One region of the Streptomyces sp. NPDC006294 genome, then DNA from elsewhere that is predicted to be linked to it. Evidence: predicted binding sites of a transcription regulator. Region 1 holds the regulator's gene; the other holds the start of a gene.
What was found. Region 1 encodes HrcA, which represses chaperone genes, less so after heat shock. Its sites were predicted from a motif close to TTNGCACTCNGNNNNNCNGAGTGCNAA; they were not measured.
Positions count from the first base shown of each region.

Region 1 (11,753 bases):
CCGCCGAACGGGTCTTCGCCATCGCGGCCGGACTGATCGACCTCGGGGTGGGCCCCGAGGAGCGGGTCGCGCTCGCCTCCTCCACCCGGGTCGAGTGGATCCTCGCCGACCTCGGCGTGATGTGCGCCGGAGGCGCCACCACCACCGTCTACCCGTCCACCAACGCGGAGGAATCGGCGTACATCCTCTCCGACTCCGAGAGCCGGGTGCTGATCGCGGAGGACGTCTCCCAGCTGGCCAAGGCCCGTGAGAAGCGCGCCGAACTGCCCGAGCTGAAGCACGTGGTCGTCATCGACCCGGCCGGCCTGGAGCCGGACGCCGCCGACCCGGAGGGCTGGGTCGTCTCCCTGACCGACCTCGAGGCGCGCGGCGCGAAGTACCTCGCCAAGCACCCGGACGCAGTCAAGGAGCGGGTCGCGGCGATCACCTCCGACCAGCTCGCGACGCTCATCTACACCTCGGGCACCACCGGCCGCCCCAAGGGCGTACGGCTGCCGCACGACAACTGGTCCTACATGGCCAAGGCCATCGCCGCGACCGGCCTCGTCACCAAGGACGACGTGCAGTACCTCTGGCTGCCGCTCGCCCATGTCTTCGGCAAGGTGCTGACCTCCGGACAGATCGAGGTCGGCCACGTCACGGCCGTCGACGGCCGCGTCGACAAGATCATCGAGAACCTGCCGGTCGTCCAGCCGACGTACATGGCCGCCGTGCCCCGCATCTTCGAGAAGGTCTACAACGGAGTCGCGGCCAAGGCCCGGGCGGGCGGCGGCGCCAAGTACAAGATCTTCCAGTGGGCCGCCGGCGTCGCCCGCGAGTACGCCAAGGTCACCCAGGACAACTTCCGCCGTACCGGCAACGCCACCGCGCCCTTCGGCCTGACCGCCAAGCACAAGGTCGCCGACGCCCTCGTCTACTCGAAGCTCCGCGAGGCCTTCGGCGGCCGGCTGCGCGCCGCCGTCTCCGGCTCCGCCGCGCTCGCGCCCGACATCGGCTACTTCTTCGCCGGCGCCGGCATCCACATCCTGGAGGGCTACGGCCTCACCGAGTCGAGCGCCGCCTCCTTCGTCAACCCGGGCGAGGCCTACCGCACCGGCACGGTCGGCAAGCCGGTGCCCGGCTGCGAGGTCCGCATCGCCGACGACGGCGAGATCCTGCTGCGCGGCCCCGGCATCATGGAGGGCTACCACAAGCTGCCGGAGAAGACGGCCGAAGTCCTCGAGTCCGACGGCTGGTTCCACACCGGCGACATCGGCGAGCTGTCCGACGACGGCTATCTGCGGATCACGGACCGCAAGAAGGACCTGATCAAGACCTCCGGCGGCAAGTACATCGCGCCGGCCGAGGTCGAGGGCCAGTTCAAGGCCGTGTGCCCGTTCGTCTCCAACATCCTGGTGCACGGCGCGGACCGTAACTTCTGCACCGCGCTGATCGCCCTGGACGAGCCGACCATCCTCGGCTGGGCCGAGGAGAACGGCCTGGGCGGCAGGAGCTACGCCGAGGTCGTCGCCTCCCCGCAGGCCGAGCAGCTCATCGAGGGCTATGTGAAGCGCCTCAACGAGGGGCTCCAGCGCTGGCAGACCATCAAGAAGTTCCGGCTGCTCCCGCGTGACCTGGACATCGAGCACGGCGAGCTGACGCCCAGCCTCAAGCTGAAGCGCCCGGTCGTGGAGCGCGAGTACAAGAACCTGATCGACGAGATGTACGCGGGATCCCGCGAGGTGTAGCCGCCGCCATGGTGTGACTGGCGGGCGGGAGCGCGGAAGCAGCCCTCGCCGGCCCGGACAACGTCCGGTCCGGCGGGCCTTCCGTCGCTCCCGCCCCGCTCCTTTACGCCGTCCAGGCCGTTTCGTTCCTGTTTCGTTCCCTCGACTTCGGTGACTCGGCGCTTATGGGCGCCCTCGGTCTGTCACTCTGTCGGTGTCATGAGCGGCGCACGCCAGCACCGACCAGGAGCCGCAGGTGGGGTCCATTCCGATGCAGCGCGAAACCGGCAACCGATCGACTTCCGTGTGGCCGGCCCGGTCCGACGCCGGGCCGGCCGCGCGCACCAGCCTGCCCGGCAACCTCCTCGCTCCGGCCGCGGGGCGCCGCTTCGTGCGGGACGCCGTCGCCGAGTGGACCGCTCTGGGGCTCCTGACGGCCGGCCGCCGCGCGGACCGGCTCGCCGACGACGCGGCGATCGTCGTCAGCGAGCTGGTCACCAACGCCGTCGTGCACGCGGGCACCGCGGCCGAACTGCTCTGCCGCTTCGAGGAACCGACGCACGAGCAGCCGGGCGCGCTGGTGGTCGAGGTCTCGGACCACCACCCCGCCAGCGGCGTGACCGGCGGCACGCACAGCGCCGACCAGTCGGGCACCCCCGACTACGGCCGCGGCCTTCACCTCGTCGCCTCCCTCGCGGAACGCTGGGGCGTCACCTTCCACGCCGCCCTCAAGACGGTGTGGGCCCGTCTGCCGCTCGACGGCCGTGAGACCCGGCCGCCGACCGCCGCGTCACCGGCCCCGTCCGTACGCCGGGACGCGGACGGCGCGGAGTCGGCCCGGCGCCGGCGCGCCGGGCGGGACGACCTGGAGTGGGTCAGCCGCGGCGCGCCCGCGTTCCTCGCCGAGGCGTCCGACCTGCTCGCCGGCCAACTGGACGAGGACCTGGTCGCGGCGCTCGCGGGCCAGCTGCTGGTGCCGCGGCTCGCCGACCGGTGCGCGATCTGGCTCGACGGCGGGAACGAGGGACACGGGCACGGCCACGGAGCCGGGCGCGCCGGGCGCGGGGCGGCGCCGCGGCTCGTGGGCGTATGGCACAGCGACGAGTCGTGCGTGGAGCCGCTGCGCGAGGCGCTGGGCAAGGAGCCGCCCCCGCTGCCGGACACCCCGGACGGCGGACCGGTGCGGGTGCGGTGGCCGGACCGTCGGCGGGTGGACGCGACCGCCGGGTCGGTGCCCGCCGGTGCGTCCGGCCGCGCCGACGCGACGGCCGCCCGGCCCGAGGACGCGGACGCTGCGGGGGCTCACCAGGCCGCGCCAGGCCATCACGCCGTCGAGCACGGGCTCCGGACCACGGACGGCAGCGCGTCGGGCGGCGCCGGGAAGCCCCTGCCGCCCGCCTCCGGACCGCCGGCCCGGCCGTCCGCCGCGGACGGAGACGGCGGCGGCGCCCTGCCCTGCGCGGAGGCCGCCACCGCGCTGGCGTACCCGCTGAGTGCCGGAGGCCGCAGGCTCGGAGCACTGGTGGTGGCGCAGAGCGGGGAGGAGCACGTACCCGCCGAAGTCGCCGCGCTCATCGAGGACTTCGCCCGCCGGGTGGCCCTGGCCGTCGGCGCCGCGCGCCGGTACGCCCGGCAGGCCACCATCAGCCGCGTCCTGCAGCGCGGCCTGCTCCCCAGCCGGGTCGGGCAGATCCCCGGCGTCGACACGTATCTGGTCTACGAGCCCAGCGACGACGGAGTGGCGGGCGGCGACTTCTACGACGTCTTCCCCGCCGGCTCCGGCGGCCGCTGGTGCTTCATGCTCGGCGACGTCCAGGGCAGCGGTCCCGAGGCCGCCGTCGTCACCGGGCTCGCGCGGCCGTGGCTGCGGCTGCTCGCCCGTGAGGGCTACGAGGTCGGGCAGGTCCTCGACCGGCTGAACGGCCTGCTGCTCGACGACGCGATGGAGGCGGCGGAGGCGACGGCGCTGCTCGCCACCGGCGGCCACGGGCCGAGCCTGCCGGAAGGCCGGCACTCCCGCTTCCTCTCGCTGCTCTACGGCGAGGTGGTCCCCTCGGCGTCCGGCGACGGCGGCGCCCGCTGCACCCTGGCCAGCGCCGGGCATCCGCTGCCCCTGCTCCTGCGCCCCGACGGCACCGTCCGCGTCCACGCGGAGCCGCAGGTGCTGATCGGCGTCGTCGACGACGTCGCGTACCAGAGCCACACCTTCGACCTCGAATCCGGCGACACCCTGCTGTGCGTCACGGACGGAGTGACCGAGCGGCGCTCCGGCTCCCGGATGTTCGACGACGAGGACGGTCTCGCGGCGATCCTGTCCGAGTGCGCCGGGCTCAGCGCGCAGGGCATCGCGCAGCGGATCAGGGCGGCGGTGCACGCGTTCGCGCCGACTCCGCCGGGGGACGATCTGGCCCTGCTGGTGCTCCAGGCGGGGTGGCCTCGCGGGTGACGGACAATGGGGGGCATGCCTTCCGTACTGCCTGACGGCGAGCCCATGCCCGAGGACGGCGCGCTGCCCGCGTCCGCCCTGCTCGGGGCCGAAGCCCGGCCGCTGGCCTTCTATCTGCACGTGCCGTACTGCGCGACGCGCTGCGGCTACTGCGACTTCAACACCTACACGGCCACCGAGCTGCGCGGCTCCGGCGGAGTGCTCGCCTCCCGTGACAACTACGCCGAGACCCTCGCGGACGAGGTCCGCCTCGCCCGCAAGATCCTCGGCGACGACCCGCGGCCGGTGCGGACGGTGTTCGTCGGCGGCGGTACGCCGACGCTGCTGGCGGCCGGCGATCTCGTACGGATGCTGGACGCGGTCCGGCAGGAGTTCGGCCTCGCGGACGACGCGGAGGTGACCACGGAGGCCAATCCGGAATCCGTCGACCCGGCCTATCTGGCGGAGCTGCGGGAGGGCGGCTTCAACCGGATCTCGTTCGGTATGCAGAGCGCCCGGCAGCACGTGCTGAAGGTGCTCGACCGCACCCACACCCCCGGCCGGCCGGAGGCGTGCGTCGGCGAGGCGCGGGCGGCGGGCTTCGACCATGTGAACCTCGACCTGATCTACGGCACGCCCGGCGAGAGCGACGACGACTGGCGGGCCTCGCTGGACGCCGCGGTCGGCGCGGGACCGGACCATGTCTCCGCGTACGCGCTGATCGTCGAGGAGGGCACGCAGCTCGCGCGGCGCATCCGCCGCGGCGAGGTCCCCATGACCGACGACGACGTCCACGCGGACCGCTATCTGATCGCCGACGAGGTGCTCTCCGCCGCCGGCTTCGACTGGTACGAGGTCTCCAACTGGGCCACCACCGAGGCCGGCCGCTGCCTGCACAACGAGCTGTACTGGCGCGGAGCCGACTGGTGGGGTGCCGGCCCGGGGGCGCACAGCCATGTGGGCGGCGTGCGCTGGTGGAACGTGAAGCACCCCGGCGCGTACGCCGCCGCGCTTGCGGAGGGCCGCTCGCCGGGCGCGGGCCGCGAGATCCTCGCGGACGACGACCGCCGCGTCGAGCGGATCCTGCTGGAGCTGCGGCTGCGCGAGGGCGTCCCGCTGTCGCTGCTGCGCCCGGCGGGCCTGGCGGCGGCCCGCAAGGCCCTCGCCGACGGCCTGCTCGACCCCGGCCCGTACGAGGAGGGCCGCGCGGCCTTGACCCTGCGGGGGCGGCTGCTGGCGGACGGGGTGGTCAGGGACCTGGTGGACTGATCACTCACCCGGGGTGAACTCGTACAGAAGAGGGGTTCCACTGCCTACGCTGTCCCTGCCCTGCTGCTCGAACGGGATGCGGCGGACGAGGAGGGCCACGGAGATGACCGCTGGGGATGACCGGCCTGTTGCATCGATTGCCGACCTCTACGAGAACCTGCATGTTCCCGAGGGGTTCAAGGCGGAGCTCCTGCGGGGGGAAATCGTGATGACGGCAGGGCCCGACTGGGTCCGCAACATGATCGTTCTGCAGGTGCAGAAGCAGATTCCTCGTCTTGAGCGCTGGTATCCGCTCCAGACTCAGGACCTCGCGATCCCGGGCGGGTCGAAGTTCGGTGATCCCCTGCCTGTCGAGGCGCTGGATCTCACGCTGGACACATCCCGGTTCCGGACGTTGCCGGGTTCCCCCCGCTAGTCCGACACCGTCACGAAGTCGATCAGTTCCTCCACCCGCCCCAGCAGCGACGGCTCCAGGTCCTTGTAGCTCGTCACCCTGGACAGGATGTGCTGCCAGGCCGCGCCCGTGTTGTCCGGCCAACCCAGTGCCCGGCACACGCCCGTCTTCCAGTCCTGGCCCCGCGGGATTCCCGGCCACGCCGGGATGCCGAGCGACGACGGCTTCACCGCCTCCCACACGTCGATGTACGGGTGGCCCACCACCAGCACGTGCGGATCGGTCACCGACGCGGCGATCCGGGATTCCTTCGAGCCCTCGACCAGGTGGTCCACCAGGACGCCGAGGCGGGCGTCCGGACCGGGCGCGAACTCCGCGACGATCGACGGCAGGTCGTCGACGCCCTCCAGGTACTCGACCACCACGCCCTCGATGCGCAGGTCGTCGCCCCACACCCGCTCCACCAGCTCCGCGTCGTGCCGGCCCTCGACATAGATGCGCCCGGCGCGCGCCACCCGCGCCCGCGCGCCGGGCACGGCGAGCGAGCCGGACGCCGTACGGGACGGGCGGGACGGTGCCGCCGGGGCGGGGCGGACCAGGGTGACGGGCCTGCCCTCCAGCAGGAAGCCGCGCGGCTCGAGCGGGAAGACCCGGTGCTTGCCGAACCGGTCCTCCAGGGTCACCGTCCCGGCCTCGCAGCGGATCACCGCGCCGCAGAAACCGGTCGACACCTCCTCGACCACCAGATCAGGCTCCGCCGGCACCTCGGGGACGGGCTTCGACCGCTTCCAGGGCGGCGTGAGATCAGGGCTGTAGCTGCGCATCGCACGACGATACGGCCGCCCGCCGCTACGACACGCCGAAACGCGCCGCCAGTTCCGCCCGCTGCGCCCGGACGAACGCCGCGTCGACGGCCGCGCCGTGCCCCGGGACGTACAGCGCCTCCTCGCCGCCGAGGTCCAGCAACCGGTCCAGTGCGGCGGGCCACCGGGAGGTGATGGCATCCGGCCCCGCCTGCGGCTCGCCGGACTCCTCGACCAGGTCGCCGCAGAACACCACCTCCGGCTCACCCGGCACCAGCAGCGCCAGGTCGTGCCCCGAGTGCCCCGGTCCCACATTGGCGAGCAGCACCTGGCGGCCGCCGAGGTCGAGCGTCCACTCGCCGCACACCGGATGGTGCGGCGCGACCAGCAGGTCCGCCGCCTCCGCCGCCTCGTCGGGCGGCACCCCGTGCCGTACCGCGGTGTCCCGGACGGCGTCCCGCTCCCGGCCCAGCAGCGTGTCCAGGCCCACCGCCCCGTACACCTCCGCGCCCGCGAAGGCGGCCGTGCCCAGCACATGGTCGAAGTGGGGATGGCTCAGTGCGATGTGCGTCACCCGGCGGCCGCCCATCAGCGCCTGCGCCTGGGCCCGGATCTGCGCCCCCTCGCGAAGCGTCGAGCCCGTGTCGTACAGCAGCGCGGCGTCCGCGCCGATCACCAGGCCGACGGTCGCGTCCCAGCCCGGCAGGCGGCGACGGCCGACGCCGGGGGCGAGCCGTTCCCAGCCGAAGTCTTCCCAACTGACGTCCATACGGCGACGCTATCCGCATCACCTCCGCGCCCGCCTGTGCGGACCGTGCCCGGCGCCATGTCCGACCGCATGGTCTGCCACCCTTGCTACGCGTGTACCCGACAGCCGTACACTGGCCGGGGAATGTTGGCACTCGAACACAGCGAGTGCCAGACCACATACGAGGAACCACATCTGGAGGTGCGCGAATGCTCAGCGAACGCAGGCTCGAGGTGCTGCGCGCCATCGTCCAGGACTATGTCGGCACCGAGGAGCCCGTCGGCTCGAAGGCCCTCACCGAGCGGCACAGGCTCGGCGTCTCCCCGGCCACCGTCCGCAACGACATGGCCGTGCTGGAGGAGGAGGGCTTCATCGCCCAGCCGCACACCAGCGCCGGCCGGATCCCCACGGACAAGGGGTACCGGTTGTTCGTCGACCGGCTGGCGGGCGTCAAGCCGCTGTCGTCGCCCGAGCGCCGCGCCATCCAGAACTTCCTGGACGGGGCGGTCGACCTCGACGACGTCGTGGGCCGCACGGTCCGGCTGCTGGCGCAGCTGACCCGGCAGGTCGCCGTCGTCCAGTACCCCTCGCTGACCCGGTCCACGGTCCGGCATGTGGAACTCCTCTCCCTCGCTCCCGCCCGCCTGATGCTCGTGCTGATCACGGACACCGGCCGGGTGGAGCAGCGCATGATCGACTGCCCCGCGCCGTTCGGCGACACCTCGCTCGCGGACCTGCGGGCCCGGCTCAACAGCCGGGTCGTGGGACGCCGCTTCGCGGATGTGCCGCAGCTGGTGCAGGACCTTCCCGAATCCTTCGAGCACGAGGACCGCGGTACCGTCTCCACGGTGCTGTCCACCCTGCTCGAGACCCTGGTCGAGGAGACCGAGGAACGGCTCGTGATCGGCGGCACCGCCAATCTGACCCGCTTCGGGCACGACTTCCCGCTGACCATCCGGCCCGTGCTGGAGGCGCTCGAGGAGCATGTGGTGCTGCTCAAGCTGCTCGGGGAGGCGAATGAGTCCGGCGGCATGGGCATGACCGTACGAATCGGTCATGAGAACGCCCATGAAGGACTCAACTCCACGTCCGTGGTCTCCGTCGGCTACGGTTCGGGCGACGAGGCAGTCGCCAAACTCGGCGTGGTCGGACCGACCCGCATGGACTACCCCGGAACGATGGGAGCGGTACGCGCAGTGGCACGTTACGTCGGACAGATCCTGGCGGAGTCGTAAGTGGCCACGGACTACTACGCCGTACTCGGCGTGCGCCGCGACGCATCGCAGGACGAGATCAAGAAGGCCTTCCGCCGCCTCGCGCGCGAACTCCACCCGGACGTGAATCCGGACCCGAAGACGCAGGAGCGCTTCAAGGAGATCAACGCCGCGTACGAGGTGCTCTCGGACCCGCAGAAGAAGCAGGTCTACGACCTCGGCGGAGACCCGCTCTCGCAGGCCGGAGGCGGTGGCGCCGGAGGCTTCGGCGCGGGCGGCTTCGGCAACTTCTCGGACATCATGGACGCGTTCTTCGGTACGGCGTCGCAGCGCGGGCCGCGCTCGCGTACGCGCCGTGGCCAGGACGCGATGATCCGCCTCGAGATCGAGCTCAACGAGGCGGCCTTCGGCACGACGAAGGACATCCAGGTCGACACGGCCGTCGTCTGCACGACCTGCTCGGGCGAGGGTGCCGCGCCCGGTACGTCCGCGCAGACCTGTGACATGTGCCGCGGCCGCGGTGAGGTCTCGCAGGTGACGCGGTCCTTCCTGGGCCAGGTCATGACGTCGCGGCCCTGCCCGCAGTGCCAGGGCTTCGGCACGGTCGTCCCCACGCCGTGCCCCGAGTGCGCCGGCGACGGGCGGGTGCGCTCGCGTCGCACCCTGACCGTGAAGATCCCGGCCGGTGTCGACAACGGCACCCGGATCCAGCTCGCGGGCGAGGGCGAGGTCGGCCCGGGCGGCGGCCCCGCCGGTGACCTGTACGTCGAGATCCACGAGGTCGCCCACTCCGTCTTCCAGCGGCGCGGCGACGACCTGCACTGCACGGTGACGATCCCCATGACGGCGGCGGCGCTCGGCACGAAGTGCCCGCTGGAGACGCTCGACGGCATGGAGGAGGTCGACATCCGCCCCGGCACCCAGTCCGGCCAGTCGATCCCGCTCCACGGGCGCGGCATCACGCACCTGCGCGGCGGCGGCCGCGGCGACCTGATCGTCCACGTCGAGGTGACGACCCCGTCGAAGCTGGACGTGGAGCAGGAGCGGCTGCTGAGGGATCTGGCGAAGCTGAGGGGTGAGGAGCGGCCGCTCGGTCAGTTTCAGCCGGGGCAGCAGGGGCTCTTCTCCCGCCTGAAGGACGCGTTCAACGGGCGCTAGGCGTTCTGCCCGGGTGCGTGCGCCGGGGCGGGTGGATCCGCCCCGGGGCCATCCCGGCCTCCGGGCCGGGGTGGGGCCCCGCCCCGGACCCGTCCGGCCCTTCCGGGCGGCAGGTGGGGACTTGGGCTCCGGGCCAGTGCCGCAGGGTGGCCGGGCCGGGCCCCGCCCGGACCCGGTACCGCGCTCCGCGCGGTGGCCTCGAACTCCCCCTACGGCCCGGCGGCCGTGGGTGGCCCCCCAGGCCGGGCCGGAGTTGCCGGGCAACTTGAGCCTCGCCCGGGTGCTTCCCGCGGCCGCCGGGCGCAGGGGGAGATTGAGGCGCGGGGTTCGGGGCGGGGCCCGGCGGGACCGGCCAACCCGCCCCGCCGGTGGTTGAGGCGCGCCCGCCTCGGGCGCGGGCGGCACGCCCCGAAAGAGCGGAACGGGGGATTCGGCTGGGTCCGTGGGGACGTGGCACGATGCCTGCATGTCCTCCGCGTTGACCGATCTCTGCCGGCATCCGATCGTGCAGGCCCCCATGGCCGGCGGCGCCTCCTGCCCGCAGCTCGTGGCGGCCGTGTCCGAGACCGGCGGGCTGGGTTTCCTCGCCGCCGGGTACAAGACGGCCGACGGGATGTACCAGGAGATCCAGCAGGTCCGCGCGCTCACGGCCCGCCCCTTCGGCGTCAATCTGTTCATGCCGCAGCCCGGCACCGCCGACCCCGCCGCCGTGGAGGTGTACCGGCAGCAGCTGGCCGGTGAGTCCACCTGGTACGAGACGCCTCTCGGGGACCCGGACCAGGGGCGGGACGACGGCTACGAGGCGAAGCTCGCGATTCTGCTCGACGACCCGGTCCCCGTGGTCTCGTTCACCTTCGGCTGCCCCACCCGCCCGGTGCTGGAGTCCTTCACCAAGGCGGGCACGTACACGATCGTGACCGTCACCACGCCGGAGGAGGCGCAGACGGCACAGTGGTGCGGCGCCGACGCCGTGTGCGTGCAGGGCGTCGAGGCGGGCGGCCACCAGGGCACGCACCGCGACGACCCGGCGAGCGACGGCTCCGGCTACGGACTGCTGACGCTGGTCCAACTGGTGCGGGAGACCGTGGAGTTGCCCGTGGTCGCCACCGGCGGCCTGATGCGCGGCAGCCAGATCGCCGCCGTACTGGCCGCCGGCGCGAGCCTCGCGCAGCTCGGTACGGCGTTCCTGGTGTGCCCGGAGTCGGGCGCGCATCCGCTGCACAAGCAGGCGATGACCAACCCGTTGTTCGTCCGCACCGACGTGACGCGCGCGTTCTCCGGCCGGCCCGCGCGGGGCCTGGTCAACCGGTTCATGCGGGAGCACGGGCCGTACGCGCCGGCCGCGTATCCCGATGTGCACCAGCTGACGAGCGGACTGCGCAAGGCCGCGGCGAAGGCGGGCGACGCGCAGGGCATGGCGCTGTGGGCCGGCCAGGGCCACCGGCTGGCGCGGGAGATGCCCGCCGCCCAGCTGGTGGGCGTGCTCGCCGCCGAAGTCGACACGGCACGGGCCGCGTTCGCGCACGGCGGTGGTGTCTGATGACCGCTGCTGTCTTTCTCGTCGAGTCGCTGGAAGGGGTCGCGCCGGGCGCGTCCGTCACCCTTGACGGGCCGGAGGGTCGGCACGCGGTCTCCGTGCGCAGGCTCCAGCCCGGTGAGCAGATCGTCCTCACGGACGGCCTCGGCCGCGGCGCTGCCGGCTCCGTCGTCTCCACCGAGGGCAAGGACCGCCTGGTGGTCGAGGTGCGCGAGTGCCCCGAGGAGCCGGAGCCGGCGCCCCGTATCACCGTCGTGCAGGCGCTTCCGAAGGGCGACCGCGGTGAACTGGCCGTGGAGACCATGACGGAGACCGGCGTGGACGCGGTCGTGCCGTGGGCCGCGGCGCGCTGCATCACCCAGTGGAGGGGTGAGCGCGGCGCCAAGTCGCTGGCCAAGTGGCGGGCGACGGCGCGTGAGGCGGGCAAGCAGTCCCGCCGGCTGCGCTTCCCCGAGGTCGCGGAGAGCGCGACGACCAAGCAGGTGGCGGCACTTCTGGC
Region 1 covers NZ_JBIAHV010000001.1:468,981-480,733, forward strand. Annotated here, with positions in the region: gene ACFYOP_RS02050 (AMP-dependent synthetase/ligase) at 1-1,727, shown strand, start outside; gene ACFYOP_RS02055 (SpoIIE family protein phosphatase) at 1,978-4,152, shown strand; gene hemW (radical SAM family heme chaperone HemW) at 4,168-5,400, shown strand; gene ACFYOP_RS02065 (hypothetical protein) at 5,504-5,815, shown strand; gene ACFYOP_RS02070 (DUF3097 domain-containing protein) at 5,812-6,618, opposite strand; gene ACFYOP_RS02075 (MBL fold metallo-hydrolase) at 6,644-7,366, opposite strand; gene hrcA (heat-inducible transcriptional repressor HrcA) at 7,555-8,580, shown strand; gene dnaJ (molecular chaperone DnaJ) at 8,581-9,717, shown strand; gene ACFYOP_RS02090 (nitronate monooxygenase) at 10,184-11,257, shown strand; gene ACFYOP_RS02095 (16S rRNA (uracil(1498)-N(3))-methyltransferase) at 11,257-11,753, shown strand, end outside.

Region 2 (11,753 bases), on a different contig from region 1:
CGGCATGGTCAACGGCCACCCGTCGCTGCTCCAGGCCGCGGAGAAGGCCGGCATCGACGTCGGCACGGTGGCGCTGCCCGGCCGGGAGGGTCCGGCCGAGGCGTCGATGGGCGTCGCCGACTGGATCATGGGCTTCGAGCAGAACGGCCACCGCAAGGAGATCGGCACGTTCCTGGACTACCTCTTCACCGACCGGAACGTCCTGGAGTTCGCCGGCCAGAACGACCTGCTTCCGGTGACGGTCTCCGCCCAGGAGGCGATGAGGGACGACGCGGAGCACGCGGACCTCAAGGAGTTCCTGGAGGTGCTGCCCGGCTCCGTGCTGCCGCCGGTGGGCAAGACCTCGTGGGCCGCGGCCAGCGAGGACATCAAGAAGAACATCGGCGAGGCCGTGGGGCCGGGCGGCAGCCCCGCCCGCACACTGACCCGGATCTCCCAGGACGCCAGGGCGGCCGAGGCCGCGGAGTAGGCGCCGCCTGCGTTGTCCACAGGGGGCGGTCGAACGTCAGAAGGCGCCGATATGTTGGATCGTATGACCGAGGACCAGGGACCCGACGACCCGGCGACGGACGACCGGCCGGCCGGCGGCCGGGAGCTGTCCGCGCGCGACCGCGCCGTTCTGGCCATGGAGCGGCGGTCCTGGCGCGGACCCGGCGCCAAGGAGCGGGCGATCAGGGAGCAGCTCGACATCTCCCCCGTCCGCTACTACCAGCTGCTCAACGCCCTCCTCGACGACCCGCGCGCCCTCGCCCACGATCCGGTCACGGTCAACCGGCTTCGCCGGGTGCGGGACGCGAGGAGAAGTCGCCGCTAGCGGCGTGACCGGCAATGTTCGCGCGACGGGCAAAGCCTGCCGGGAGGGGCGCTAGGGTCGGAGGCATGGGCAGCTCCCCGTACGCAGAAGCAGCAGACTCCCTGCCGACGCCGTCCACCGCCGCCGGCCGGGACGGCCTCGCCGCACTCCTCGAACGGCCCGGCAGAGCCGTGATCGCCCTCGACTTCGACGGCACGCTCGCCGAGATCGTGCCCGACCCCGAGCAGGCGCGCGCCCATGAGCGCGCCGTCCCCGCGCTCGCCGCGCTGGCGCCGAAGGTCGCCTCGGTCGCGGTGCTCACCGGCCGCCCGGCCGGGGTCGCCGTCCGCTACGGCGGCTTCGCCGGCGTCCCGGGCCTGGAACACCTCGTCGTCCTCGGCCACTACGGCGCGGAACGCTGGGACGCCGTCACCGGTTCCGTCCGCGCGCCGGCCCCCGACCCGGGGGTCGCGGCGGCCCGCGCCGAACTCCCGGGCTTCCTCGACGGCATCGGCGCCTGGCAGGGCACCTGGATCGAGGAGAAGGGCCGCGCCGTCGCGGTCCACACCCGCCGCGCCACGGACCCGCAGGCCGCCTTCGACGCGCTGCGCGACCCCCTGGCCGCGCTCGCCGCCCGGCACGGCCTGGTCCTGGAACCGGGCCGCCTGGTCCTCGAACTGCGCCCGCCGGGCATGGACAAGGGCGTCGCCCTGTCCGAGTACGTACGCGAGACCGGCGCGGAGACCGTGCTGTACGCGGGGGACGATCTCGGCGACCTCGCCGCGTACGCAGCCGTCGACAAGCTCCGCTCCGACGGGATGGCCGGCCTGCTGGTGTGCAGCGGCAGCGAGGTCACCGAACTCGCGGAGCGCGCCGACCTGTTGCTCCCGGGCCCCGCGCAACTGGCCGGTTTCCTGGCGGCCCTGGCGCAGCGCCTCTAGCCGTCCTCGCGCAGCGCAGTCAGCTGGTCGAGGAACCACTGCCGCGGCGGCAGCGCGGTCGCTGCCGCCGCCAGGCGCTTGGAACGCTCGGCACGCTCGTCCGCGGACATCGTCAGGGCCTCGTGCAGCGCGGCCGCGGTGCCGCTGACGTCGTACGGGTTGACGGTGAGGGCGTCGTCGCCGAGTTCCTCGTGGGCGCCGGCCTCCCGTGACAGGACCAGGGCGCAGCCGAGGTCGGTGACGACGGGGACCTCCTTGGCGACCAGGTTCATCCCGTCCCTGATCGGGTTGACCAGGACCACGTCGGCCATCCGGTAGGCGGCCAGCGAGCGGGCGAAGTCGTCCTTCACATGGACGACGACCGGCGTCCAGCCGTCCGTGCCGTACTGGGCGTTGATCTCGTCGGCGACGCGGGAGACCTCGGACGTGTACTCGCGGTAGACCGCGAGGTCCTGGCGGGAGGGGTAGGCGAGCGCGATGTGCACGACGCGTTCGCGCCACTCGGGGCGCTGCTCCAGCAGCTCCCGGAAGGCCAGCAGCCCGCGCACGATGTTCTTGGACAGTTCGGTGCGGTCGACGCGGACGATCGTCTGCCGGCCCTCGCCCGTCTGCTCCCGCAGGGCGGCCAGGTGCTCCTCGACGTCGGGCCGCGCGGCACGCTCACGCAGGAAGCCGGCGTCGGCCCCGAGCCCGTGCACCCCGAGCCGGGTCCGGTGGCGGCCGCGGCCCTCCATGCGGAACTCGAAGGCCGGCTCGTTGTCCTTCGGCCACACCGACGTCCCGTCGTACGGGGCCAGCACGGTGGTGGCACAGTTCTGGAAGGCCCGCATCCAGCGCTTGGTCAGGAAGCCGAGGCGGTCCGCGCCGAGCATCCCGAGCATCAGCTCCTCGGCGACGTCGCCCGGGAGCATCGCGAAGTACTCGGGAGGAGCCCACGGGGTGTGCGAGAAGTGCCCGATCCGCAGATCCGGGCGGAGTTCGCGGAGCATTCCCGGCACCAGCGCCAGGTGGTAGTCCTGCACCAGCACCACCGCGTCGTCGGCCGCCTCCGCGGCGAGCGCCTCGGCGAACGCCCGGTTGTAGAGCCGGTAGGCGCCCCACTGCCGCCGGAACTCCTGGCCGAAAGCGGGCTCCAGGGGCGTCTGGTAGAGCATGTGGTGGACGAACCAGAGCACCGAGTTGGCGATGCCGTTGTACGCGTCGTGGTGGACGGCCGCGGGGATGTCCAGCATCCGCACGCCCGGCTCGCCGACCCCGCGCCGCACGGCCTCGCGGTCACCGTCGCCGAGGGCCGCGCACACCCACAGCGACCTGGCGTTCGAGCCGATGGCCGACAGGCCGGAGACGAGTCCTCCACCGCCGCGGCGGGCGTCGAGCTCTCCGTCCTCGTTCAGCGCGTACGAGACTGGGCCGCGGTTGGACGCGACGAGGATCTGGGCTGCGTCGGAGACCATGTGCCGAACCCTAGCCCGTACCGCTGCCGCTCAAACGTGCGTACGTCCGGTTCCGGGCAGGGGCCGCGGCGGCTCCGGGGGAGCCGGCGCGGCCCCCGCCCGGCCGTGTCACGGGTCCCGGCGGCCGCGGGTGGCGGCGAGGGCGACGAGGCCCGCGGCCGTGAGGCTCAGGGCGATGCCGCCCAGGAGCCAGAGCTGCTCCGTCGTGGCGCCGGTGCGGGCCATCTCCACTTGTCGCGCCGCCGCGGGGGTCGCCGGGCCGAGGGTCGCGGCGGTCGTGACGGCGAGTACGCCGAGCAGTCGGGTCAGCCGGTCGTGCGCGGCCAAGGGCGTGGGCCTGCGGTGCCTGCCGCGCGCCGGAGCAAGAAATCCGATGAGTCCCATACATCGGAAATGTAGGCAAAATGACCGCCGGGTCCCGTTTATGCCGCGCGACGCGCCGCGTACTCACTGATCTCGAGCATCGGCGGCCGCTCCTCCGTGTCCACCCGGTAGGTCCGCGGTGCGAAGCCGTTGTCGACCCGGTCGAACTGGGTGATCGACGGACGGACCAAGTGCGGCCGGGAGAGCCGCAGTTGCGCCGTGCGGTAGATCGTCGCGGCCATCCTGCCGAGCGCCTGCCCGTCCTGGTGGCGGTGCTTGCGGGTGCCGACGTCGACCTGGGCCAGCGCGTCGAGGCCGACCAGGTTCAGCGAGTCGACCAGCAGGCCCAGCTCCACGCCGTAGCCGACCGGGAACGGGAGGCGCTCCAGCAGCGAGCGCCGCGCCGCGTACTCGCCGCCGAGCGGCTGGACGAAGCCGGCCAGCTGCGGCCAGTGCAGATTGAGCAGCGGCCGGGCCACGAGCTCGGTCACCCGTCCGCCCTGGGCGGGCGCGCCGTCGGGGCCGGGCCCGGCGCCGCCGCCGAGGGGGCGGTCGTACATCGCCTTGACGAACTGGACCTCCGGCTCGGTCAGCAGCGGCCCGACGATGCCGGAGACGAAGTCCGGCGAGAAGTCGCGCAGGTCCGAGTCGCAGAAGCAGACGATGTCGCCGCCGGTCACCAGGAGCGACCGCCACAGCACCTCGCCCTTGCCGGCCACGGCGGGCAGGCCGGGCAGGATCGCGTCGCGGTGGACCACCCGGGCCCCCGCGGCCGCGGCGACCTCGGACGTGCGGTCGGTGGACGCGGAGTCGACGACGACCAGCTCGTCGACGAGCGGGACGTTCTCCATCAGCTCGCGGCGGATGATCGTGACGATGTCCCCGACCGTCGCCTCCTCGTTCAGCGCGGGAAGGACGACGCTGACCGTCGTACCCCGTCTGACCTTGGCTGATATCAGCCGGTCGAGGGAGCGGTCGGACGCGGACCAGGAACGCCGGCTCAGCCAGCGGGCCACCTCATCGAGCACTTCGGGTCTCCCTCGGCAGTCGGCGAACAGGCGGTGAACAGGGGGCTGTGATCCATCTCGCGGTTCGGACGACTATCTCAACCGTCCGGGGCTTCGGTTACAGTCTTGAACAACGCGAACGACCCTCGCATCTCGGGGGGTCCACGCACACAAACGCCCGGACCGCACGTCCGGAGCCATACCGCTCATCCAGAGGGGCAGAGGGAACGGCCCGTTGAAGCCCCGGCAACCCTCCCGCCGACCGCGAGGTCAACGGTGGGGAAGGTGCCAATTCCGTCTTGTGGCGAAATGCGTCACGAGGAAGATGAGGAGAAAGGGCCTCGCCATCATGGCTGCGCAGACCGTCGCAAGCACCAGCACCAGCACCTCCGCCACCGCGTCCACCTCCGTGGACCTCGGCCCCGCCGCCGCCCTCGCGTGCCGGGAATGCGGACAGCGTTTCGAACTCGGCCCCATTTTCGCGTGTGCGGAGTGTTTCGGGCCGCTCGAAGTCGCATACGACCTGCCGAGCGGCAGCCCCGAAGAGCTGCGGAAGCAGATCGAGGCCGGCCCGGCCAACATCTGGCGCTACGCCCCGCTGCTGCCCGTCCCCGCCGACGTGGCCGACAAGCCGAACCTGAACCCGGGCTGGACCCAGCTCGTCAAGGCCGACAACCTCGCCCGTGAACTGGGTGTCACCGGCGGCCTGTTCATCAAGGACGACTCGGGCAACCCGACGCACTCCTTCAAGGACCGCGTCGTCGCCCAGGCCCTCGAGGCCGCCCGCGCCTTCGGCTTCACCACCCTGTCCTGCTCCTCCACCGGCAACCTCGCGGGCGCGGTCGGCGCCGCCGCCGCGCGGGCCGGCCTGCGCTCCTGCGTGTTCATCCCGCACGACCTGGAGCAGGGCAAGGTCGTCATGGCCGCGGTGTACGGCGGCGAACTCGTCGGCATCGAGGGCAACTACGACGACGTGAACCGCTTCTGCTCCGAGCTCATCGGCGACCCGCTGGGCGAAGGCTGGGGCTTCGTCAACGTCAATCTCCGCCCGTACTACGCGGAGGGCTCCAAGACCCTGGCGTACGAGATCTGCGAGCAGCTCGGCTGGCGGCTGCCGGACCAGCTCGTCGTGCCGATCGCGTCGGGCTCGCAGCTCACGAAGATCGACAAGGGGCTGCAGGAGCTGATCAAGCTCGGTCTCGTCGAGGACAGGCCGTACAAGATCTTCGGCGCCCAGGCGGAGGGCTGCTCGCCGGTCTCCGCCGCGTTCAAGGCCGGGCACGACGTGGTGCGTCCCCAGAAGCCGGACACCATCGCCAAGTCGCTGGCCATCGGCAACCCGGCCGACGGCCCGTACGTGCTGGACATCGCCCGCCGCACCGGCGGCGCGGTGGAGGACGTGACCGACGAGCAGATCGTCGACGCGATCAAGCTGCTGGCCCGTACCGAGGGCATCTTCGCCGAGACGGCGGGCGGCGTGACGGTGGGTGTGGCCAAGAAGCTGATCGAGGCGGGCGTCCTCGACCCGTCGCTCACCACCGTCGTGCTCAACACCGGCGACGGCCTCAAGACCCTCGACGCGGTCGCGGAGACCTCGCAGGCGACCGCCGTCATCCGCCCGAGCCTGGACGCGTTCCGCGACGCCGGCCTGGACCGCTGAGACCCGCCCGAGACCCAAGGAAGGCTGCACACATGAGCGTCAACGTCCGCATCCCCACCATCCTCCGTACGTACACGGGCGGCCAGGCCGAGGTCACCGCGGAGGGCGCGACCCTCGCCGAGGTCATCGCGGACCTCGAGAAGAACCACACCGGTATCGCGGCCCGCGTCCTGGACGACCAGGGCAAGCTGCGCCGGTTCGTCAACGTGTACGTGAACGACGACGACGTCCGGTTCGAGCAGGGTCTGGAGACGGCCACGCCGCAGGGCGCGGGCGTGTCGATCATCCCCGCGGTCGCCGGCGGCTGATCTCTCCCCAGGGAATTACCCGCAGTTACCTGATTGCCCTCTCCGCCCCAGAAGCGGAGGGGGCAATTCTGCATGGTTGAGCGCGGTAGAGTCTGGGAAGCCCCCTCCGCCGGCTACTCGTGAATGCTCCGAGTTCCGCAAGAATGCGGCCAAAGTACGTGATCGAATTGCCACTTAGGCGCCATTTGCCGGGCCCGACTTGCCCCGGAATTCCATGGAATCGGATGGATCGGCCGTTCGGTCCTGCCCAGATTTCTCGTCCGATTGACCTGTTGCAGAGGGCAGTTGGGCAGATACATTCAGCCGCGGTCGACGCGTTCCGACGCACACCCCTCCTGCTGGGGTGGAGATATGACCCGGGTCCGCGAAGTGCGGTCCTGCGCAAGGGCCAGTAATAGGGGAGTTAGGCATGGCTCAGGGCACCGTCAAGTGGTTCAACGCGGAGAAGGGGTACGGCTTCATCGCGGTCGACGGTGGTGCGGATGTTTTCGTCCACTACAGCGCGATCCAGATGGACGGATACCGCACCCTTGAAGAAGGTCAGCGAGTCGAATTCGAGATCTCGCAGGGCCAGAAGGGTCCGCAGGCTGACATGGTCAAGCTCGCCGTCTGATCCAACTGATCCAGGCGCGTTCGGCCACCGACGCACTCACGCATGAGGGGCTCGCCTCCCGGTCACCGGGATGCGGGCCCCTCACGCGTGTCCGGACGCCCGCGCGTCGACGCCCGCGCTGTCCACAGGCGCTTGCACTCTCGGGGGTCGAGTGCTAATCATTGCGTTAGCACTCTCCTGGTGAGAGTGACAGAACTTGGATCGAGTCGGTGAGGTCCGCAAGCCGGGTGGGGCAAGGAACCACATGGCGCGCAGGCCGTCCGTCGCGGGCGCCGGATGCGATCCGAAGCAATCCACCCCAGTCCGGGAGGACCACTTCACATGGCCAAGATCATCGCGTTCGACGAGGAGGCACGGCGCGGTCTCGAGCGCGGGATGAACCAGCTCGCCGACGCCGTCAAGGTCACCCTTGGCCCCAAGGGTCGCAACGTCGTCCTCGAGAAGAAGTGGGGCGCCCCCACGATCACCAACGATGGTGTTTCCATCGCCAAGGAGATCGAGCTCGAGGACCCGTACGAGAAGATCGGCGCTGAGCTGGTCAAGGAAGTCGCCAAGAAGACGGACGACGTCGCCGGTGACGGTACGACCACCGCGACCGTCCTCGCCCAGGCGCTCGTCCGCGAGGGCCTGCGCAACGTGGCGGCCGGCGCCAACCCGATGGCCCTGAAGCGCGGCATCGAGCGTGCCGTCGAGGCCGTCTCCGGCGCCCTGCTCGAGCAGGCCAAGGATGTGGAGACCAAGGAGCAGATCGCCTCCACCGCCTCCATCTCCGCCGCCGACGTCCAGATCGGCGAGCTCATCGCCGAGGCGATGGACAAGGTCGGCAAGGAAGGCGTCATCACCGTCGAGGAGTCCCAGACCTTCGGTCTGGAGCTCGAGCTCACCGAGGGTATGCGCTTCGACAAGGGCTACATCTCGGCGTACTTCGCCACCGACATGGAGCGTATGGAGGCGTCCCTGGACGACCCGTACATCCTGATCGTCAACTCCAAGGTCGGCAACGTGAAGGACCTCCTTCCGCTGCTGGAGAAGGTCATGCAGTCCGGCAAGCCGCTGCTGATCATCGCCGAGGACGTCGAGGGCGAGGCCCTGTCGACCCTGGTCGTCAACAAGATCCGCGGCACCTTCAAGTCCGTCGCGGTCAAGGCTCCGGGCTTCGGCGACCGCCGCAAGGCCATGCTGAACGACATCGCCATCCTCACGGGCGGCACGGTCATCTCCGAGGAGGTCGGCCTCAAGCTCGAGAACGCCGGCCTGGACCTGCTGGGCCGCGCCCGCAAGGTCGTCATCACCAAGGACGAGACCACGATCGTCGACGGCGCCGGTGAGAGCGACCAGGTCCAGGGTCGCGTCAACCAGATCCGTGCCGAGATCGAGAACAGCGACTCGGACTACGACCGCGAGAAGCTCCAGGAGCGCCTGGCGAAGCTGGCCGGCGGCGTGGCCGTCATCAAGGCCGGCGCCGCGACCGAGGTCGAGCTCAAGGAGCGCAAGCACCGCATCGAGGACGCCGTTCGCAACGCGAAGGCGGCCGTCGAGGAGGGCATCGTCGCCGGTGGTGGCGTGGCTCTGCTCCAGGCTTCCTCGGTCTTCGAGAAGCTCGAGCTCCAGGGTGACGAGGCGACCGGCGCCAACGCCGTGAAGCTCGCGCTGGAGGCCCCGCTCAAGCAGATCGCCGTCAACGGTGGTCTCGAGGGTGGCGTCATCGTCGAGAAGGTGCGCAACCTGCCCGTCGGCCACGGCCTGAACGCCGCCACCGGTGAGTACGTCGACATGATCGCCGAGGGCATCATCGACCCCGCGAAGGTGACCCGTTCCGCTCTGCAGAACGCGGCCTCCATCGCGGCGCTGTTCCTCACCACCGAGGCCGTCATCGCCGACAAGCCGGAGAAGGCCTCCGCGGCCGCTCCGGGCGGCATGCCGGGCGGTGACATGGACTTCTGATCGGCCCCTGGTCGATCAACCGTCCTTGACCGAGGGCGGCACCCCACTGAACGGGGTGCCGCCCTCGGGCGTTTTCTCCTCGGGGCGTTTCATGCGGAGAAACCGGTACAGAGTGTGAGATGCGGCACGACCGGAATGTCTTTTCAGCGGGACAGGGCCCTGGTTAGCTTCCCAGAGCTTTGAACGGAAGAAGTGCTTCCGCGGCCTGGGGCAGCAGCCGTACGCGACCCGTACGCCGGCGGCCCGAGCCGAGCCCCGACTCACAAAGACCCGGGACGCACCACATCATGAGCACGCTCAACACCTGGATCGTCGACATCAATGATGTCTTCTGGACCTATCTGCTGATCCCCCTGGTGGCCGTGGCCGGCCTCTGGTTCACCTTCCGCTCCAGGGCGGTCCAGCTCCGGATGCTCCCGGACATGTTCCGTGTCTTCAGGGACAAGCCCGCCGACGGCGTCTCCCCCTTCGGGGCGTTCACCATCTCCGCCGCCGCCCGCATCGGCACCGGCAACATCGCCGGCGTGGCCACCGCCATCACCATGGGCGGGCCCGGCGCGGTCTTCTGGATGTGGATGATGGCGCTCATCGGCGGCGCCTCCGCGTTCGTCGAGTCCGTCCTCGCCCAGCTCTACAAGGCGCGCGGCAGCGAGCCCGGCACCTACCGCGGCGGCCCGGCGTACTACATGGAGCGCGCGCTCGGGAAGCGCTGGCTCGGTGTCCTGTTCGCCGTGCTCATCACGCTGACCTTCGGCTTCGTCCTCACCGCGGTGCAGTCCAACACCATCACCGTGGCCGTCAAGGGCTCTCTGGACGGCGGCGCGGACTCCGGCTGGTTCGCCCCGGTGCTCGGCGTCGTGCTGGCCGTGCTGCTCGCGATGGCCGTGTTCTTCGGCGTGAAGCGCCTCGCCGCGGTCACCAAGGTCCTGATTCCGGTGATGGCGACCGTCTACCTGCTGCTCGGCCTCGTGGTCGTCCTCTTCAACATTACCGCCGTCCCCGGGATGATCGCCGACATCGTCGGCGGCGCGTTCGGCTTCCGCGAGGTCGCGGGCGGCGCGGTCGGCACGGCGATCCTGCAGGGCGTGCGGCGCGGCATGTTCTCCAACGAGGCCGGCATGGGCTCCGCGCCCAACGCCGCCGCCTCCGCGGAGACCACCCACCCGGTCAAGCAGGGCCTGGTGCAGACCCTCGGCGTCTACTTCGACACCCTCGTCGTCTGCAGCATGACCGCCTTCATCATCCTCAGCGCCAACCCGACCCTGGGCGAGCGCGGCGGCGCGGACGTCACCCAGTCCGCGCTCAACGTGGCGCTGGGCGACTGGGCCGGTCACATCCTGACGCTGGTGGTCTTCATGGTCGCCTTCAGCTCCATGATCGGTAACTACTACTACGGCGAGTCCAACATCCGGTTCATCACCGGCAGCACCTCCGCGATGACCGGCTACCGCGCGGTCGTCCTGGCCTGCGCCGTGCTCGGCGCGATGGGCTCGGTCAGCATCGTGTGGAGCCTCGCCGACATCACGATGGGCGCCATGGTCCTCGTCAACCTGATCGCGATCCTGCCGCTGTCGGTGATCGCCTTCCGGCTGATGGACGACTACACGGCCCAGCGCCGCGCCGGACTGGACCCCGTCTTCACCCGGGACCGCATCCCCGGCCTGAAGGGCGTGGAGTGCTGGGAGCCGGCCGGCACGGACGTCGGCGGCGAGCAGCCGCTCGCGGCGGCGCACGGCGGGCGGTGACACGGACTTCCGGCCTCTGATCCTCTTTGGTTCGGGCCTGTCCGCAGGACCGAGGGCGGTACCCCTTCACGGGGTGCCGCCCTCGGGCGTTCCCCGGACGGGACGCGGCGGTGCATGACGTGGGCCACTTCGGCCTGTCATGCGCGTCGCGACAAAAAACTGCCCAGCGCGTTCTCACCATCGGCACCAAGCGGTCAGCGCCCTCGCCCGGCCACGCCCGGCGCGGCAAGCATGTGTGCCGAGCGGTCGACCGATCGCTCCTCCTGTGAGAGAGGACTGAACGATGGCGAAGAAGGCTTACGAGACCCCGGAGTTCGTTTCCGCCGGTTCCTTCCGCGACGTGACCGGTTTCGTCGTGTTCTTCGGCAACGACGGCACCGGCCGCGGCTGGCTCTGACGGGTACCCGGAGGAATCAGCGATGACGAGCCACGGCGCACCGCACTTCTTTGCGCTTCCTGACCGCGAGGACGCGGGCGCCGTGGCCCGTCGCCTCCAGACGGACGCCCCCGGCCTGCGGGTGTTGCACCACCCCTCGGGCCGCCCCTGGATCATCGGCCAGTGGGCCGACGAGGACATCGCCGTCGCCCGGGCCGGCACGGACGCCGTCGCACTGATCGGCATGCTGCCGAAACGGACGGACGAACTGCCCCGGTGGACCGGAAGGCTACGGGGCGGCACCGGACGGCTCGGGGGCCTGTCCGCGGCGATCCCCGGCAGCTTCCACGTGGTCGGCAGCGTCGGCGGCACCCTCTACGTACAAGGCACGGCCTACGGGATGCGGCGCGTGCACCACACCGTCGTCGACGGCTGCCCCGTCGCCGGCGACCGGGCCGTGGCGCTGGCGGACCTGGCCGGCGCCGAGATCGACCTCACCGCCCTGGCGCTGCGGCTGCCCGAACCCCTGGCCGTCCAGCTCCCCCCGCG
Region 2 covers NZ_JBIAHV010000003.1:115,415-127,167, forward strand. Annotated here, with positions in the region: gene ACFYOP_RS06030 (extracellular solute-binding protein) at 1-469, shown strand, start outside; gene ACFYOP_RS06035 (DUF3263 domain-containing protein) at 533-814, shown strand; gene otsB (trehalose-phosphatase) at 880-1,734, shown strand; gene ACFYOP_RS06045 (trehalose-6-phosphate synthase) at 1,731-3,188, opposite strand; gene ACFYOP_RS06050 (hypothetical protein) at 3,297-3,572, opposite strand; gene ACFYOP_RS06055 (glucosyl-3-phosphoglycerate synthase) at 3,611-4,579, opposite strand; SAM riboswitch class I at 4,762-4,890, shown strand; gene thrC (threonine synthase) at 4,908-6,218, shown strand; gene ACFYOP_RS06065 (MoaD/ThiS family protein) at 6,251-6,526, shown strand; gene ACFYOP_RS06070 (cold-shock protein) at 6,936-7,139, shown strand; gene groL (chaperonin GroEL) at 7,461-9,083, shown strand; gene ACFYOP_RS06080 (alanine/glycine:cation symporter family protein) at 9,371-10,828, shown strand; gene ACFYOP_RS06085 (keywimysin-related RiPP) at 11,112-11,225, shown strand; gene ACFYOP_RS06090 (asparagine synthase-related protein) at 11,248-11,753, shown strand, end outside.
Region 2: a site for HrcA is predicted at 7,271-7,297, ahead of groL (chaperonin GroEL). Genes of this name have one in related genera too.